DNA from 3 places in the Gottfriedia sp. ABJ_BB2_2 genome. Region 3 is predicted to be linked to each of the others. Evidence: riboswitches for the same ligand, from Rfam matches in the RefSeq annotation. Region 3 holds a riboswitch; each other region holds the start of a gene.
What was found. A riboswitch is a leader RNA that binds a small molecule or an ion and turns the genes downstream of it on or off. The one in region 3 is predicted to bind lysine.
Positions count from the first base shown of each region.

Region 1 (6,786 bases), on a different contig from region 3:
CCTCATCAAGTCAGTTCTTCCGTTCAATTGGTGGTACTTTTGGTGTAACAGTACTTGGTGCTGTAATGAATAGTAAATCAGGTGATCTTTTATCAAAAGAATTAGTTCCAGTTTTAAATAAATTACCTGAACAAGCAGCTCCAATTGCAGATAAATTTAAAGATATGATCGATACAAACCCTCAAGGTTTATTCCAAATGCTATTTAGCCCTGAGGCAATGAAACAAATTCCATCTCAAATTTTGGACCCTATGTTTCCTATTATTAAAACATCATTGATGGAATCATTACACAGCGTGTTTTTAACAGGGTTGATTTTCATCGTGATTGGCGCGTTTATTACGTTTTTCTTAAAACAAATCAAATTATCAAACCGTAAAGCAGGTACGGATTCAGAAGAAAATGAAGAAGTTAAGGTAGAAACAGCAACTTCATAAACAAAATAAAAACCTAGGGCTAACCATAACGGGTTCTCCTTTGGGAGAGAAAAGTAGAAATTAAATTGCCTAATGACAGACCAATTTACAAAAAAATGGTCTGTCTATTTTATTGTTAAATCAAGGTTTTCGTTAAATAAGAATTAAAAATAGCAGTAAATTAGCATATTAATTAACATTGTCTCTGCTGATTTATGTGTTATTTTTAAGATAAATAGTCTGTTGAAAACTATGCTATTTTTTAATTAAAAGCTCTGTTAATATTAATTGTTGATTTTAGCAAATGCCATTAGAGTATGAAAAGAGAATCGTACACTAGAGAGTGATTGGAATGGAAGGTACGAAGACTCCTATGGGAGATGCGGGAAACTTGAGACCCCGCAGGCTTGCCGAGGAGGCTCAAGTCACGCCCCATGGAAAGCGAAGTACCCGGAATGGAAATCAACAGTCTTCTTTAACAGAGCCAAATAAAAAAAGAGCATTGACTGTTATATCAATTCTCTTTCAGTGTTATTTATAGTGTTAATTTGTCACGAAATATATTGCAATTTATACCGTGAAAAATTGTTTTCCCTCCTAGAAGAGAACCCGTTAGGCTAACCAAGGGTTTTTTATTTTTACTTTTTATTTCAGACATATATATTATATTGCCTCAGATAATTTTCTGCTTTTACTTTTACGTTTATTTCTCACTATGATAAAAGACAAGATTAAACCAGTCCCAGTTAAAATAAATATCCCAATTCCACTTATTAATCCTATCATACCAGTATGTAAACTTTTTATTGAGAATGCAGATTGAGCAGGAGGGGTTTGTCCGAAATTTGGCAAATTTTCACTGCTTATAGACGAACTATCATTTAATTGATTCCCTAACTGGCTACTCTGTTGTTGACTATTATTATCTTGAGTTCCAGGAAATTGACCTTGCATAGAGAAACCAGATCTATCTGCACCTTTATTAAAATACATGATAATCCCGGTTGTAGATTCTATAAATAGAAATATTGATACAATGACTCCAATCCAAAAATGAACTTTTCTTATTTTTTTCATTTTATTTTTCTCCCTTTACTGTTTTGAATAGCAAGTTATACAATAATGGGAGTTCCTTAAATTAAACTTAATGGATGAAAATATTTTCAGTTTTTATAAATGCAGATTATAATTAAATTAACAAATTACCTTAGAAGGAGGGTAGGACATTGGACAATCATTTGAAAGAAAAATTAAGTCTTTTACCTGATCAACCGGGATGTTATTTAATGAAGGACATTCAAGGAACAATTATTTATGTAGGAAAAGCAAAAGTATTAAAAAATCGTGTTCGGTCATATTTTACGGGATCTCATGATGGGAAAACGTATCGCTTAGTCCAAGAGATTGTAGATTTTGAATATATTGTTACTTCTTCTAATATGGAAGCACTCATTCTAGAGATGAATTTGATTAAAAAATATGATCCGAAATATAACATTATGTTGAAGGATGATAAAACTTATCCTTTTATTAAAGTAACTGCAGAGAAACATCCGAGATTGATCATTACTCGTAACGTAAAGAAAGACAAAGGGAAATACTTCGGACCATTTCCTAATGTAACAGCTGCGACGGAAACGAAAAAATTATTAGATCGTTTATATCCATTGCGTAAGTGTTCCACTTTGCCTGATAAAGTTTGCTTATATTATCATATTGGACAATGTCTTGCACCTTGTATAAAAGATATAACTGATGAGCAAAACCAAGAACTAGTAAATGAAATCATAAGATTTTTAAATGGCGGGGAAGACCAGGTACGAAAAGAGCTTGAAGCAAAGATGATGGCAGCTTCAGAAGCATTAGATTTCGAACGAGCGAAAGAGTACCGAGATCAAATTATCTCTATCGAAGCAACAATGGAAAAGCAGAAAATGATGAACAGTGACCTAGTTGATCGTGATGTATTTGGTTATGCTGTAGATAAAGGCTGGATGTGTGTACAGGTTTTCTTTGTTAGAAGAGGAAAATTGATTGAGAGAGATGTATCTTATTTTCCAATTTATGACGAACCTGAAGAAGCATTTTTATCATTTGTTGGCCAATTTTATGAGAAGACACATAATATAAAGCCAAAAGAAATTTTTGTACCAGATAAAGTAGATAATGATCTGTTAAAAGAATTACTAAAGGTTCCAGTTCTCCAACCTAAAAGAGGACAGAAAAAAGAATTAGTTGTATTAGCAAATAAGAATGCGAAAATCGGATTACAAGAAAAATTCAAGTTGATTGAAAGAGATGAAGAGAGAACGATTAAAGCAATCGAAAAGCTTGGAGAAATATTAAATATCGAAACTCCTTATCGAATCGAAGCATTTGATAATTCTAATATTCAAGGTACTAATCCAGTATCTGCAATGATTGTATTTATTGATGGAAAGCCTTCTAAAAAGGATTATAGAAAATATAAAATTAAAACTGTAATCGGTCCAGATGATTATGATTCAATGCGTGAAGTAGTAAGAAGAAGATATTCAAGAGCACTGAAAGAAAACCTACCTCTTCCGAATTTAATTATCGTTGATGGGGGTAAAGGACACTTATCAGCAGTTGAAGATGTGTTGCAAAATGAGCTAGGGTTGTTTATTCCAACAGCAGGTTTAGTAAAAGATGAAAAACATCGTACATCTGAATTATTAATAGGGCAACCACCTCAAATTGTGCAATTAGGTAGACAGAGTCAGGAATTCTTTTTATTACAACGTATTCAAGATGAGGTTCATCGTTTTGCAATTGAATTTTATCGTCAGCTTCATAGTAAATCTATGGTTCAATCAGCTTTAGATGGCATTACTGGAGTTGGAGGAACTAGAAAGAAAGCATTATTAAAACATTTCGGATCTGTTAAAAAAATTAAAGAGGCAACAATTGAAGAGCTTATTCAAGCAAAAATTCCGAAAAATGTTGCGGAAGAAATCTATCAACACTTTAGAAAGTGATAGGGTATTTTTCATCCTTAAAAAGTCTTAGTTTGAAAATGTGTTAGAAAAGCATAGAATCAGTGAACTAGTCATAAGGACAAAAATTCCTTGACACTATTTTCAAAATAATTTATATTAAGTTAAAAATATAATATTTTCTCTCGTAATAGAGGTGCAAAACTTAAGAGTATGCTGTCATAGACGTGTGGCGTTGATATGGACAGTTGAAAGGAAGTTTTGCCGAAATGAAATGAATCCACAATTCTTTTCGTTGGGACTGCATTTAATAGGTGTAGTACTGTCGCATACTAAATGCGGGGAGCTATTGAAGAGATGTTGATGATTTGTCTATTTTATTACAATTTTGTAAATTAGGCGCGTGAACATTGCTTCACGCGCTTTTTTGTATTCTTTTTTATGAAAAATAGGTGAGGATGAGAAAAAATGGGAATTATTGTTCAAAAATTTGGAGGGACTTCAGTCGGTTCAATCGAGCGAATAAAACATGTTGCTGATACAGTAACAAAAGCCTATAAAGAAGGTAATAGTGTAGTTACAGTTGTCTCTGCAATGGGACATCATACTGATGAACTCGTTAATCTTGCACAGCAAATTAGTCCACAAAATAGTAAGCGTGAAATGGATATGCTTTTAACAACTGGTGAGCAAGTCTCAATTTCTTTATTAGCTATGGCAATTCAGGCTAAAGGATTTAAGGCAATCTCATTAACTGGTTGGCAAGCAGGAATCCATACAGAATCTATTCATGGTAATGCTCGCATTGAAACAATTCAAACAGAAAGAATACAGCAATTGATCAATGAAGGGTATATTGTGATTGTCGCAGGTTTCCAAGGGTTAAGTAATGAAGATGAAATTACAACTTTAGGTCGTGGTGGTTCGGATACTACTGCAGTAGCGTTAGCGGCTGCATTACAGGCAGAACGTTGTGATATTTATACTGATGTTTTAGGGGTTTATACAACGGATCCAAGAATCGAGCCAGAAGCTACTAAATTGAGTCATGTTTCATATGATGAAATGCTAGAGCTTGCTGCTTTAGGTGCAGCTGTTTTACACCCTAGGGCAGTAGAATTTGCAAAAAATTATGGATTAGTTATACAAGTAAGATCAAGCCAACATGATGAAATTGGTACGTTTATTGGGGAGGAAAATCAAATGGAACAACAATCAGTCGTAAGAGGAATCGCTTTTGAATCAAATGTCACAAGAATGACTTTAAATGGTTTACATAACCAAGTCGATCTTTTACCGAATATCTTTACAATACTTGCAACAGAGGGAATTGACGTAGACATTATTATTCAAAGTGTTACATCAGATAATTTAGTGAATCTTTCATTTTCTATTAAATCAGAAAATATGTTAGAAACTATCACAATTCTAGAATCTAAAAAAGAATATTTAGGATATGTTTCATTTGATTTTGAGAGCGAGCTTGCGAAAGTTTCGATTGTTGGAAGTGGTATGGTTTCAAATCCAGGTGTTGCGGCAAATATGTTTAAATTTTTAGCTGAAGCTAGTATACCGGTAAAAATGGTCAGTACGTCTGAAATTAAAGTTTCAACTGTTATTCCAAAGTCGCAATTACAAAATGCTGTTCATGCTCTGCATAAAGGTTATGAGCTAGATCGAGTTCAAGAAGAAGTAGTTGTAGAAGGATAAAATAAAAAATCCCCTTTAATCATCATTTTCCTTTCAATAGGAACTAGGATTAGAGGGGTTTTATAACATTTTAGCGAAATATTACCATATAATAGAAGTAGTAATTGGTAATGGAGGTTTTGATTTGATAAATGCAGGGATTGCTTATGGGGATATAGTTTTTCAATTAATATTATTAATACTTCTTATTCTATTATTCGTTTTTATTAGTTTATTTCTCATGAATTATATTATTAAAGGTGTTAAGAAAAATAAACAATTAGATGAAATGAATCGCAAACTAGATGAACTAATAAAGAAAAGCGAAAAAGATAATATGAAATAAGCCTGATCAATTAAATGAACAGGCTTATTTTTATTTTTTTGTAACTGGATCTTTTAGATCCCATTTTACTTGAAATTTTACTTTATCAGAACGTTTACTTTGCTCTTCATATGTTTCTGCAATTACATCGATTTGTTGTTGAATTTGCATTGCAAGAAAGCCTGCTTCCAATTGATAAGATACGTCTTTTTTATGTTGATTTCTGTATGTAACTAGTTCAGAAGTTAAGACAAAATGTACTTCTTGTTTTTTTTCATCTACAACCGTTAAAGTTCCCCAACCTGCAGTTTCAAAAAATTCAATAATTTCTTCAAATGTTGCTAATGGATATTTTCTAGCAATCATTTTTCCCGCCCAATATAATATATCATGTTGCTCTTTCCCTAATAATTCTGTAAGTAAATCATTTCGTAAGAGTTCGTAGCCGAAACCAGAAATATTCCCTGGAGTTTTTAAAATTTCATTGCCGTTCATCATGGTCGAATAGCTCTCCCTTTCCTTAAAAAACATGTATTTATTATATACAATAAACAATAATAAAAACAATAATTGAAAACCTGATTATTTGTAGATTTACCAATATAATTGAGAAGTTTTTTCAGTAAAGAAAAATGTACGCGTTTTCTTGACCTGTTATATTAACAGGAGTAAAATGAACTTTAGATAAATCTCATAAAAATTTAGATTTTTATGGAAATTACATTATTTTCTATTTTTCTAGAATAATAGAAGCAGTAATTTTATTTTCATGTTCACAAACTAAAGGGGGCAGGGTTTTACATGAGCAACAAGAATGGCCAGGAGTTTTTCCTTAGAAAACTTCATTCATTGTTAGGAGTAATTCCAGTAGGAATATTCTTAATGCAGCACTTAGTTGTCAATCATTTTGCAACGAATGGAGCAGAATCATTTAACAAAGCTGCTGAATTTATGGCGAATTTACCATTCCGCTATTTATTAGAAATTTTTATTATCTTATTACCGATCTTATACCATGCTATTTATGGACTATACATTGCTTTTACAGGCACTAGCAATGTGAAAAATTATGGTTATTTACGAAACTGGTTATACTTATTCCAACGCATTTCTGGAGTTATTACTTTAATCTTTATAACATGGCATGTGTGGCAAACCCGTATTGCGGCTCAATTAGGTGCAGAAGTAGATTATGATATGATGGCTAATATTTTTAGCTCGAAATTCATGATTGCGTTCTATATTGTAGGTGTTATTTCAACAATTTTCCACTTTGCTAATGGATTATGGTCATTCTTCATTTCTTGGGGAATTACTGTAACACCTAAATCGCAACGTATTTCGACATATGTTACTTTAGGAATTTTCGTTGCTCTATCAATCGTTGGATTACGTGCGA
Region 1 covers NZ_JBVFKR010000010.1:42,357-49,142, forward strand. The annotation lists gene ACX6U0_RS17740 (MDR family MFS transporter) at 1-437, shown strand, start outside; gene ACX6U0_RS17745 (hypothetical protein) at 1,080-1,493, opposite strand; gene uvrC (excinuclease ABC subunit UvrC) at 1,643-3,415, shown strand; lysine riboswitch at 3,557-3,730, shown strand; gene ACX6U0_RS17755 (aspartate kinase) at 3,842-5,083, shown strand; gene ACX6U0_RS17760 (DUF4083 family protein) at 5,208-5,408, shown strand; gene ACX6U0_RS17765 (YslB family protein) at 5,439-5,885, opposite strand; gene ACX6U0_RS17770 (succinate dehydrogenase cytochrome b558 subunit) at 6,189-6,786, shown strand, end outside.
Region 1: it holds a riboswitch for lysine, as region 3 does, so the genes downstream of both, ACX6U0_RS17755 (aspartate kinase) here and lysA (diaminopimelate decarboxylase) in region 3, are expected to answer to the same signal.

Region 2 (6,786 bases), on a different contig from region 3:
AATGCTTGATTTGCCTTTAGAGTTCGGAAAGTAGGTTGTCTTTTTTCAAAAATCGTATAGACTAGTATTTGAGGTGAAAGCTTTTGAAAGACAAGGTTTCTAGTACGAAATGGTTTGGACTTGCTCTTCAGTCTTTACTTGTATTGGCAGAGCATGATGGAATTTGTCCAAGTTCTATGATGGCTCAAAAACTTGAAGCACAGTCGACCTTTTTAAGAAAAATTCTTGCCAATTTAGTAAAAGCTGGGATTATTTCAGCAAAAGAAGGGCGAGATGGTGGTTATTACTTAGCTAGAGATGCAAGTGAAATTTCATTAAAAGATGTTTATGATGCAATGAGGTCTGATCCATATTCACAAGGATTTTTAGATGTGAATAGCCATGAATGCTTTACAGCTTCAACACGTTCAGCTTTATATAATTTAAAAGATGAAATGGAAAGTTGGCTTGTAGAAGGTCTTGCAAGGAAGACTGTCGCTGATTTACTACCAAAAGAAATTAGATAATAAAATCGAAACATTGTTTCGGTTTTATTTTTTTTTGATAAACTGTAGTTGACTTTTATACAGTTAAAGTTTTATACTGTATCTGTAAATAATACAGTTTTAAAGGAGAGATTTAAATGACAAAAGTATCATCAGATAGAGAAGAATATTTAAATAAAGTGAATGAAATAGATTTTGGAAATGAGGCACCTAAAGATTTAGATAGTTCTGATTTCTTTACAGTAGCAAAAGAAAGACGCTCAGTACGTCATTATGATCCTAATTTCAAACTAAGTGATGAAGAAGTACGTGAACTATTAGAAATCGCAATTCAAGCTCCATCTTCTTCAAACTTACAGCCTTGGAGATTTTTAGTAATTAATAAACAAGAAACGAAACAAAAATTACTTCCAATTGCTAACAATCAACAACAAATCGTCGATGCTTCAGTAGTTATTGCAGTTTTAGGTGATATAAAAGCATATGTAAATGCTGATCGAATTTATGATGAATTAGTTGCTAAAGGTATGATGACGCAAGAGGTTAAAGACTTTTATGTAGGCTCAATTGTTAAAAATTATGGTAATTTCCCAGAAGATATAGCAACAAAAGTAGCGATGATTGATGGTGGATTAGTATCAATGCAACTTATGCTAGCGGCAAAAGCAAAAGGTTTAGATACAGTACCAATGGGTGGCTTTGATCAAGCAAAATTTGTAGAAGCGTTTAATGTACCTGAAAACTTCAAACCAGTTATGTTAATCTCTGTTGGTAAGGGAATAAAAGCTGGATTTGAAAAAGTTCGTTTGACATTAGATGAAGTTCTTACTTGGGATCAGTTTTAAGAGCAAGTAAAATAAAAGAGCAGGATGAAGGGAAATTTCCTTACCTGCTCTTTTCTATTGTATTTTATTTCTCTCCATGTAAACGATATGCCATATGGTTTGTTGGACCTACATATTCATTTAATTTAAATGAGTGGCGAATTGCTTCAGTAATATACTTTTTAGCTGTATAAATAGCTTCTCTAGGTTCTACTCCTTTAGCTAATTCTGCACAAATTGCCGCAGAGTATGTACAACCAGCACCATGTGTATAAGTTGTTTCAATTCGGTCTGACTCTAAAAGCTCAATCTTTTCACCATCAAATAAAACATCTACGGCGTTCTCATGTTGAATTTTGCTTCCGCCTTTTACTAGTACGAATTTTGCACCTAGTGCATGAATCTTACGTGCTGCTTCTTCCATTTGTTCAACTGTTTTAATCGGAGCCATATTTGCTAATTGTGCTGCCTCAAATAAATTTGGTGTTACTACAGTTGATAAAGGAACTAATACATCTCTTAATGCATCATTTGTTTCAGGATGTAAAGCCTCATCATTCCCTTTACAAATCATAACAGGGTCAACTACTACACGATTTATATTATGTTTTTTAATTGTTTCAGCTGCTAATTCAATGACTTCCACTGATCCAAGCATTCCCGTTTTCATAGCCTGAATGCCTACACCAACAACGATTGTTTCTAATTGCGCTGCAATTGTACTGATATCAATCGGAAATACTTGATGGTGCCAATGATTATGTGGGTCCATTGCAACTAATGTAGTGATTGCACTCATTCCATAAACATCTCTCTCTTGGAATGTTTTTATGTCTGCCTGTAAACCTGCGCCACCACTACTATCTGATCCTGCAAGAGTTAATGCTTTATACACTGTCATGTCAATATTCCTCCTTTGTTCAAATACATTTTTCATTATAGCAAAAAGTACAGTAAAAAACAGGAAGTAAGGCAGGTTATGAATGAAAAATAGGAATCATAAAGGAAGTGGGATATACAATTCTAAAGGACTCTTCAAGAGTGTTAAAAAATACAAATGTCAATACGAAAATTATATGTACACTTTTAAATTATTGAACAATATTATGCTAAGAATCATATTACTTGACTAGTAATGGCTCTAGGTCTGGTGAAAAATGGGTTCAAATTATTATTAAGTTGTTGTAAATGTCGATATACTCATTAAATTTGATCTAAAAAGTAAATAAAATATTCTTTTAAGTTAAAGTTTAGAGTTATGTTTAATGAAAAATCTTTTTTATATGAATAGGTTGATTGGAACGGAAGGCTGATCGACTCCTGTGGGAAATGCGGGAAGGCTGAGACCCCGGAGGCGCGCCGAGGAGGCTCAGGTCTCGCCCCTTGGAAAGCGAGCAACCTGTAGTGGAAATCAACCTGATATTACTTTTTTTATTACAAGTTTATATTTCAACAAGGTCAAAAGAATTCTAAAGGATTCTTCAGTTGAACTTGTAGAATTTTGTAGAAAATAATTGACAACTAGATTATTAGATTGGTATAGTGATTTTATAAAAATTAAATATGATCTTTATCTCGTATGGATAGAGGCGCGGTTTTGATGAGTAATTACTTGGAGGTTTATGGAACCAATGAAAAGTAATGAAAGGCGAAACTGCCGAAGTAACAAAGTTGCCATTCAATTTTGTTGCTGGGCCTATTGCTGAATAAGCGTAGGACTGTCACAAGTTTACTTGTGGAGGGCTATTGAAGAGATGTTGGCTGTTAGACGCATATAAACTGAGTCTTAAACACGTGAACATTCTTCACGTGTTTTTTTGCGTTTTTAAGAACATTCCAACCATTACATAATGTAGGAATTTCTTGAGTAAAATACACAGCAAACAACACTTTTGCGCCCCTAATTCTGCGTAAAGATAGTATTGCAAGAATGAAGAGGAGGCAACAAAGATGGGACAATCTAATCTCCCGCAAAATGAAGGTTCTTTAAAAAGAGGACTGAAAGCAAGACACTTAACAATGATTTCAATCGGTGGTTCTATTGGAACAGGGTTATTTTTAGCGAGTGGCGCTTCAATAAGTGAAGCTGGTCCAGGTGGAGCTTTATTAGCATATTGTTTAATTGGTTTAATGGTTTATTTCTTAATGACAAGTTTAGGGGAAATGGCAACTTATCTTCCTGTATCTGGTTCTTTTAGTACGTATGCATCTCGTTATGTAGATCCTGCATTTGGATTTGCAATGGGTTGGAACTATTGGTATAACTGGGCAATCACATTAGCTTTTGAATTAGTTGCTTCAGCAATGTTAATGAAATATTGGTTCCCAAATACACCTGCTGTATTATGGAGTGCTATTTTCTTAGTCATTATTTTAGGATTAAATCTATTATCAGTTAAAGGTTATGGTGAATCAGAATTTTGGTTTGCTTTAATTAAAGTCGTAACTGTCATTGTATTTTTAATAGTTGGTATTGCAATGATTTTTGGTATTTTAGGTGGAGATAGTGTTGGATTTAAAAACTTTACTGCTGGTGGAGCACCTTTCCATAATGGATTTTTAGGTGTGTTATCAATCTTCATCGTTGCTGGATTCTCATTCCAAGGTACAGAGTTGATTGGTGTTGCAGCTGGGGAAACTGAAAATCCAGAGAAAAATGTACCTAAAGCAATTCGACAAATTTTCTGGCGTATCCTTTTATTCTATGTATTAGCAATATTTGTGATCGGTTTATTAATTCCTTATACTGACCCAGATTTATTAAGAGGGGACGTTTCAGTCAGTCCATTTACATTAGTTTTTGAAAAATTAGGTGTAGCATTTGCAGCATCAGTTATGAATGCAGTTATTTTAACTTCTGTTTTATCAGCAGGGAATAGTGGTACGTATGCTTCAACTCGTATGTTATATACATTAGCAATTGAAGGGAAAGCACCAAAATTCTTAACTAAGATTAACAAAAATGGTGTTCCAACAAACGCTTTATACGTAACACTTGCTGTTGGTTCATTAGCATGCTTAACGTCATTCTTTGGTGAAGGTCAAGTATATACTTGGTTATTAAACTTGTCAGGTTTATCAGGATTTATTGCTTGGTTAGGTATTGCGATTTCTCATTATCGTTTCCGTAAAGCATATGTTGCGCAGGGGAAAGATTTAAATGATTTACCATATCGTGCAAAATGGTTCCCATTAGGTCCGATTTTAGCATTTTTAGCTTGTTTATTTATCGTATTAGCTCAAAACTATCAAGCGTTCACTGGTCATGTAATTGACTGGCAAGGTGTACTTGTTTCATACATTGGTATTCCAGTATTCCTAATCGTTTGGTTAGGTTATAAATTTAAAAACAAAACAAAAGTTGTTGCTTATAAAGAAATGGATTTAAGCAGAAACTAAATTGGAACCCTTCCATCTTTGGTGGAGGGGTTTTTTGTTTGGAATCAAGCTAGTTTGGAATTCTAATTTAAGCTATTTGGAAATAAATTGAAATAAGTGTTTACAAAAACTAATGGCATTAGTATTATAAAACTAATACCATTAGTTTTTATTTAGGAGGAATTGTGATGAAGGTTACTAAATCTAATTTTCTTTATCAAATCAGTTTTTTACCTAATTTATTCCCTGTAAATTGTTTTTTAGTTGAAGAAGAAAATGAACTGACTTTAATTGATACTGCTTTATCTTTCAGTGCTGATAAAATCATCTCTGTTTCAAATGAACTTGGTAAAAAAATTACAAACATTGTACTCACACATGCACATGGTGATCATATTGGTTCACTAGACCGATTAAAAACTATGCTACCCGATGTTGTTGTATCAATTTCCAAAAGAGATGCGAAATTATTAAAGGGAGATGTTACTTTAGAGCCAAATGAACCCAATTTGCCTATAAAAGGTGGACTACCTAAAAATATCCAAACGACACCTGATCGGTATTTACAAGAAGGTGATACGATTGGGTCATTGTTAGCAATTGAAACACCTGGCCATACACCAGGTTCAATGTCGTTTGTGGATCAACGTACAAACGCTGTGATTGCAGGAGATGCATTTACATTAAGAGGTGGTATTACAATTTCAGGTCAATTGAACCTTTTATTCCCATTTCCTGCTTGGGCTACATGGAGCAAAGAGGATGCGATCAAAAGTGCTCGTAAAATCAGTCAATTGAACCCAACATTATTGGCAGTAGGTCATGGATCTATGATAAATAATCCAAAAGAAGCAATTGATCATGCGTTAAAAAAAGGAGAATCGTGAATGTCACCTAGAATTGGTTTAAATTTTAACGAATTACTGAAGACTGCTATCCAAATCGTCGACGAAGAAGGATGGGATGTGTTAACGATTAGTTATTTAGCTAAGAAATTAACGATTCAGCCTCCTTCAATTTATAATCACGTAAAAAATTTAGATGAACTGAAAAATAGTATTGCTCTTTATGGTATTCAGGAGCTTTATGATGAGCTTCACGCTTCGATTTGCGAGCAGTCAAAGGAGGCTATTTTTTCTTTATCGTTTGCCTATATACATTTCGCTCGAAAGCACCCTGGATTATATCAATCGACTCTGTCATCAACTCACACTGCAGGTGATCAATACACATTCGTTGCAAATCAAATTTTAGAGTTGATTTTCGAAGTTCTGAAACCATATAATTTAAACGCAATGAATCAAATTCATATTGTTAGAGGGCTAAGAAGTATTCTTCATGGATTTGTCTCACTTGAAGATCATGACGGTTTCGGTATTAATATTCCGTTAGATGAAAGTATTAGATTTGTATTGAAACAATATATGCAGAATATCGAGGCGTAAATAAGTAAAGGAACCTTTTAGAAATAAAAGGTTTTTTTGTCCAATTTTCAAGGTTTCTAATTTATTGAATAAACAAAATATATGTTAAAATATAGAAAAATTCACTATGAGAAAGAAGGAATTTACATGAACGCAATGGTGATTCATCAATATGGAAATAGTTCTGAGTTCCAAAAATTAGATGTTCCTTATCCTTGTCCTAAAGGAAATCAAATTCTTGTTAAGATTGCTGCAACTAGTGTTAATCCGATTGATACGAAAATTCGAAAAGGTGTTGTTCAAAACGCATTTCAACCTAATTTTCCAATGATTCTCCATAGTGATTTTTCTGGTGAAATTGTAGAAATTGGGGAAACTGTTTCACGTTTTTCAGTTGGAGATTTCGTATATGGATTTAATGCATCAGGTGGAGCACTATCTGATTATTTATTAGTTGATGAGTCAATTTTGGCAAAAGCACCTAAAAATATACAAATTCAAGATTCTGCTAGCTTACCTTTAATTTCAATTACAGCATGGGAAGCTTTGGTTGATAGAGGGAATATAAAAGCAGGAGACCATATTTTAATTCATGGGGGCACTGGAGGAGTTGGGCATGTTGCGATTCAATTAGCAAAATCCTTAGGTGCCACGGTTTCTACTACTGTTTCCTCT
Region 2 covers NZ_JBVFKR010000007.1:34,683-41,468, forward strand. The annotation lists gene ACX6U0_RS15250 (RrF2 family transcriptional regulator) at 84-506, shown strand; gene ACX6U0_RS15255 (nitroreductase family protein) at 623-1,330, shown strand; gene pdxK (pyridoxine/pyridoxal/pyridoxamine kinase) at 1,395-2,210, opposite strand; lysine riboswitch at 2,886-3,063, shown strand; gene ACX6U0_RS15265 (amino acid permease) at 3,260-4,708, shown strand; gene ACX6U0_RS15270 (MBL fold metallo-hydrolase) at 4,876-5,574, shown strand; gene ACX6U0_RS15275 (TetR-like C-terminal domain-containing protein) at 5,575-6,132, shown strand; gene ACX6U0_RS15280 (zinc-dependent alcohol dehydrogenase family protein) at 6,259-6,786, shown strand, end outside.
Region 2: it holds a riboswitch for lysine, as region 3 does, so the genes downstream of both, ACX6U0_RS15265 (amino acid permease) here and lysA (diaminopimelate decarboxylase) in region 3, are expected to answer to the same signal.

Region 3 (6,786 bases):
TAGCTATGCTAGATGAGGGATTATTAGTTATTCGACTTGTTTTAGGAATTATATTGGCAGGACATGGCGTTCAGAAATTATTCGGATGGTTTGGTGGTTATGGAATTAAAGGAACTGGTCAATGGTTAGAGTCGATTGGTGTGAAACCTGGTGGATTTTTTGCATTTTTATCAGGAGCAGCGGAACTAATAGGAGGATTACTTGTTGCGGCAGGCTTGTACACAACAGTTGGTGCTTGGTTAATCATACTGGTTATGTTAGTTGCCATATTAAAAGTGCATTTAAAAAATGGCTTTTGGATTACTTCAAATGGTATTGAATATAATCTACTCATAATTGCTACATCAGTCGGTTTACTTTTAACAGGGCCTGGCTCTTTAACTTTATTTTAATAAATATGAGAGAACATTCATGATATATGGATGTTCTCTTTTTTGTTGTTCTTTTCGAATAGAGTGCTTTATAACTTAAAAGACAGAAGTTGATTAACAGAAGGAACGAGACTCACGTGGGAAATGCGGGAAGGCTGATATACCTGGGGCCTAACAAGTCTGTTTTGTATACATCGATTAGTTACCTATTAAACAATTTAAATATTTTATATGTGAAGGAATATCGCAAAGTGATAAAGAACTTGTCATTTATGAAGATATTGTAGATAGAGTGTTTGCATAGGAACTTTTTTGCTATAATCAAATTTAAACGCTAATACTACAATAGTAGAATAAGGAAAAATGAGGTTATAAAAATGAAAAAAGAAAGTAATTTGATAATTTACGATCTAATTTTGTATTTAGTTTTCCCACTAGTTGGTTATAAACTATTAAAGCCATATATTGGAGATTATTGGGCGATGATTGTCCCAACCATTCCTGGGATTTTATATACATTATTTCGTTTTTGGTATACTAAACAATTTAATGTAACTGGGATTTTCATTATTACTACGATGAGTGTTAGTACTGCATTAGATCTTTTTGCTGGGACAAAAGAAAATTTACTTCTATATAATGTGTATTACCACATTGGCCTAATCGGGGTATTCATTATTCTTTTAGCGATAAAGAAGCCATTACCATATTATTTTATGATTGATATTGCCGCTATTCAGGGACAAGAAAGAGAAGAAAGTAAGATACTTTATAAACATCCTTCACTGTTCAAGTTGTTCCAATATTTGTTTATAGCTTGGATTGTTAAAGATATTATATTTACTGGAGCACAATGGTGGATGCTTGAAACCTATGGTGTGAAGGCTTACTACTCAAGGACTATTATTTTCACAGTCGGTGGCTATATCTTTGGCATTATCATGGCAATCGGTTATGCGATGATTACGATGAGAGCACAAAAAATTAAAGAAAATGAGCAGCAGCCTAAGGATGAAATGATCTTATAGACTGCCCGTCAAACGCTCGCTTTCTGTGTTTCTCCTAATTGCGGTGCTTATTTATGGATCTAAGGTAAGGTAACTACGCTAATTATTCGGCTCCTAAGCCTAAAAAGACAAACGTTTCCAGGTAGTCTGATTTTAGTTAATATAGTTGTCTACAAAATAAGCGCATCTATTATAGATGCGCTTTTTATGTTTCGTTATTTTACGTTTCTAACCATTTCATTTTCCGGTTCGACATGAATTAAAATTTGGGGATTTATGAGAACTTTTTTGATTTCATCTTCTATTTGATCGCAAAGTAGATGAGCTTCTTCAATACTCATGCTAGATGGCAAAACTAGATGAAAGTCGATATGTTCTTCAGCGCCAGATCTTCTTGTTCGTAAATCATGGTATTCAATAAATTGTGTTTTGAAATTTAATAAAACTTGTTCAATTTGTAGTATTTCGCTTGAAGATAACCCGGTGTCTAGTAATGGGGTAAATGATTTCTTTCCAAGCTCTATAGATTCTTTCATTATATATAATGCAATTCCAATCCCTATTAATGCATCTAGTAGTACCCAACCTGTGAGCGAGACTAAAATTAAGCTAGCCGCAACACCTAGCGATGAATAGACGTCTGTTAATAAATGTAATGCATTTGATTGCATTGCGACAGAATGCGTTTCGTCTCCTACTTTTTGAACTTTTTTACCAACTCGCCAATTGATGAAAGCCCCGAGTAGCATCACGATTACACCTATAAAAGGAAGTTTTATTGGTGTAGGGTGAATTAGTTTTTCAACAGATTCAACAATAATCCAAATTCCTGCAATAAAAATGAGAAGTGTTTCAATAGTCCCTGAAATATTCTCAAATTTACCGTGACCATAAGGGTGTTCCTTGTCGGGTGGGCGATTCGAAATTTTCACTGAGAAGAATGCGATAATGGAAGCGACTAAATCTAATAAAGAATGGATTGCCTCCGAAATAATAGCAACAGATCCTGTAATGATTCCAACTACTAATTTTAATAAAACAATAAAAGAGTTACTACAAATGGAAAGTAATGCAATTTTGGTTGAATGCAATCTATTCACCTCTGACCAATTTTTTCTACTTTAGCTAAGAGTGTTGTCCTAAGGCAACAAAAAAGAAAAACCACTAACATGAAGTTAGTGGCTTGTTTTTTTTATATGATGTTTTTTATTATTGATTAGATTTTTCATATTAATCACCTTTTTTTAGCGCGTAATTAGTATTTTATAGTAAAGATAATATTTTGAAAAGAAAAATTTGTTTAGACTAATAAATAGTAAAAAATTGAAATTACAGTTTATTTTTTAAAAAGGTTTGACATCCAATTTTAGACTGTGTTATACATAGACTAATATAATAAAAACAATCTATTCGTAGAGGTTGCATTGTATATGAGTATCGTTTAAGAGAACTGTGGGTTTGAAGACTAAACGAAAAAGGATCCGATGCCGAAGCATTAGAGCGCCACACGCTAAAATGCTGGGACTGCATTTAATAAATGTAGTACTGTCACTTGTATTTGTGAAGAGCTATTGAAGAGATGTGATTGGCAATATCCTTTTTATTTTAAAAGTGATAGGCACATGAACATATCCTTCATGTGCCTTTTTTAATACACTAATACATTGAAGAAGGCTTCTGGTGAATGAACTTGTGTTTAGTTATGAAGGGAGAATATTAATGTATTTACATGGTAATAGTCGAATTGATCATAATGGACATCTAGAAATCGGAGGATGCAGTACAGTTCAATTAGCTGAACAGTATGGGACACCTTTATATATATACGACGAATCTTTGATTGAGTCTAAATGTAGAGAATTTCATGAGGCATTAAAAGAGACTGGATTAAAGTATCAAGTTGCTTATGCAAGTAAAGCTTTTCTTTGTATTGAACAAGCCCGCTTAATAAAAAGAGAAGGGTTTTGTTTAGATGTTGTTTCAAGTGGCGAACTATATACAGCGATTCAAGCAGGGTTTCCACCAGAGAAAATTCATTTTCATGGGAATAATAAATCAATAGAAGAAATTGAAGAAGCATTAGATGCAAAAATTGGTTGTTTCGTTGTAGATAACTTCTTTGAGTTAGAAGTTTTACAAGCGATCGCCGAGAATCGTGGAGAATATGTATCAATTTTATTACGTGTAACACCCGGAGTAGAAGCACACACTCATGAATATGTTATGACAGGACAAGAAGATTCAAAGTTTGGTTTTGATATTACGTCAGGTCAAGCTAACGAAGCAGTTGCCATTTCGTTAAATTCACCGAATTTAAAATTATTGGGAATACATTCTCATATTGGGTCGCAAATTTTTGAGCCAGATGGGTTTGTTCATGCAATCAAAATATTAATGAACTTTTTAAGTGAATTAAAAAATGAATTAGACTATACAGCTGAAATATTAAATGTTGGTGGCGGATTTGGGATTCGTTACACTACTGAAGACGAACCGTTATCAATTGTAAAGCATATTGATCAAATTACTTCTATAATTAAACAACAATGTGAAGAATTATCGTATCCAGTTCCTGAATTATGGTTGGAGCCTGGGCGTAGTATCGTTGGTGAAGCAGGAACAACTCTTTATACGATTGGAGCAACAAAAAACCTACCTTCAGTAAGAAAATATGTATCTGTTGATGGGGGAATGACTGATAATATCCGCCCAGCACTTTATGGATCAAAATATGAAGCTATGCTTGCAAATCGCGCGAATGACGAGAATAAAGAGGTAGTGTCAATTGCAGGTAAATGTTGTGAAAGTGGAGATATGTTAATTTGGGATTGTGAGTTACCAGTTGTTGAGAGCAATGATTTATTAGCTGTATCATGTACAGGTGCATACGGTTATTCGATGGCTAATAATTATAATCGTATTCGTCGTCCGGCTGTTGTATTTGTAAAAGACGGTGTATCTAGAGTAGTGGTACAACGTGAAACGTATCAAGATTTAATTAAAAATGACATGATTTACATTGAAAACTCTTCTATTAGATAATAGAAGAGTTTTATTTCTGTTTCCTAACGATTTTATGTTTGTTTATCGACAGATTAAGACATATTTATCATTTATATTACAATATTGTAACAAAAGCGACTCCCTTCGCAAATCTATGATATAAATACCTAGTAGATAAGCGAGAGGAGACACGCTGAAATGTTTAAAAGAAAACTTACAGTGCTGGCTATAGCAGGTACATTTTTAGTATCTTTAGCGCCGAATGCTTCGGTAAATGCCGAAACGAAAGTAGAAAAAAAGCAAGCTGAAGTAGATAAATTCCAATCACAATTCAAAAAATTAAGTAATGATGTTAAAAAGATAGATCAAAAGATTAAAGATACGAAAGCAAAAATTCAATCTAAAAAAGAAGAAATCTCAGAAACTCAAAAGATTATTCAAGATAAGAATGCTAGAATTACATACTTACAAGACCGTATCGAAAAGCGTAACGAAATGCTAGAAGATCGTCTTGTTGCTATGCAAAAACAACCAAAAGTTAACTTAGTAACAGATGTTCTTTTCAATTCTGATGGTATTGTTGATTTCTTTAATCGATTAAATTCAATTACAACGCTTTTTGAAGCAGACCAAGATATCATTAAAGAACAAGAATCAGAACAAGCTGAAGTTGAAAAAGAAAGACAACTTGTGAACGAGAAAAAAGCATCACTTGTCAATGCAAAAGAAGAGCTTGTAGCGCAAGAAAGCGATTTATCTAAATCACAAGCAGCAAAAGAAAAATCATTAAGATCTGCAGAATATAGATTAAAGCTTGCGGTTAAAGAACTGCAAGATGCAAAAGAAGATGTAAGAGTAAGACAATTAGAACAACAATCACTTGAATTAGCTGAATTATCAAATGATAGTGATGACTCTAGCTCTAGCTCTAGCAATGCATCAGACAATGCTGGCCCATCAGAAAATGAAGGACCAATTGCTTCTGGTAATGCAATTGTAGACTTTGCAATGAAATATCAAGGTGTTCCTTATGTATTTGGTGGAACGTCTCCAAGTGGATTCGATTGCAGTGGATTTATTTGGTACGTATATTCACATAATGGATATGGTTTCTCACGTGCTAACGTAAAATCATATTGGAATATGGCTACAAAGATTAGTTCTCCACAACCAGGAGATTTAGTATTCTTAGAGAATACGTATATTAATGGCCCTTCTCATATGGGTATTTATATTGGTGGTAACAAAATGGTTCATGCTGGAAGTAAAGGTATTGGTACAATCAGCTTAAGTAGTAGCTGGGTACGTTCACACTTCTTAGGATATGGCCGATTCTAATAAATTATTAACCTCGTATTATATTATATATGGTACGAGGTTTTTTATTTCATATGAATAAAGTATAAAAGGCATGACTCAGATATTTCATGAGTCCATGCCTTTTTGATTTTTTACTTGTTCTTGTAACAAGTCACGAATTTCAATTAAAAGTTGTTCCTCTTTAGTAGGTACTGGTGGTTTAGCCTCTTCAATTTCTTTTTTCTTAAAAGAGATTTTACTTAGTAATCTAATGAAGAAGAACACGGAGATAGAAATAATTAGAAAGTCGAATACTGATTGAATAAATGAACCATATTTTATTCCGTGGTAAACTAAGCCAGTAAAATCTTGTTTCCCAATGATTAATCCGAGGAGCGGCGTCATAATATCAGCAACTAAAGAAGAAACAATTTTCCCAAACGCTGCACCGATAATTACCCCAACAGCCAAATCGAGTATATTACCTTTTAATGCAAATTTCTTAAACTCTTCAAACATAGTGATTCCTCCTATATAATATCGTATTAGTTTACATAGAAATCTTAATTGTTTCAAGCAAAGAAACAAGATCCGTAAGCAAAAATATTTATATCAGCACTTCATTATGGTAAATACTAAGTAAGACATTTATTGGGAGGGATTCGAGATGGGGATTGAATTGGCTACATTTGCTGGTGGTTGTTTTTGGTGTATGATCAAACCGTTTGATAAAGAGCCTGGAATACTTAAAGTAGTTTCCGGTTATACAGGCGGAGAAAAAGAGAATCCAACTTACGAAGAGGTTTGTACACATTTAACTGGCCATTTTGAAGCAGTTCAAATTACTTTTGATCCAGAAGTTTATTCTTATGAAAAATTATTGGACTTATTTTGGCGACAAATTGATCCAACTGATGAAGGTGGACAATTTCATGATCGAGGTAGTTCCTATAAAACAGCTATTTTTTATCATAGTGAAGAGCAAAGACAACTAGCGCAAGCATCAAAAGAAGAAATTGAAAAAAGTGGTGTTTTCAAAAAGCCGATTGTTACGGAGGTTTTACCTGCTAAACCATTTTATGAGGCAGAAGAACATCATCAAGATT
Region 3 covers NZ_JBVFKR010000011.1:15,939-22,724, reverse strand. The annotation lists gene ACX6U0_RS18230 (DoxX family protein) at 6-392, shown strand; gene ACX6U0_RS18225 (VC0807 family protein) at 749-1,399, shown strand; gene ACX6U0_RS18220 (cation diffusion facilitator family transporter) at 1,594-2,469, opposite strand; lysine riboswitch at 2,784-2,957, shown strand; gene lysA (diaminopimelate decarboxylase) at 3,098-4,420, shown strand; gene ACX6U0_RS18210 (C40 family peptidase) at 4,580-5,719, shown strand; gene mscL (large conductance mechanosensitive channel protein MscL) at 5,807-6,199, opposite strand; gene msrB (peptide-methionine (R)-S-oxide reductase MsrB) at 6,348-6,786, shown strand, end outside.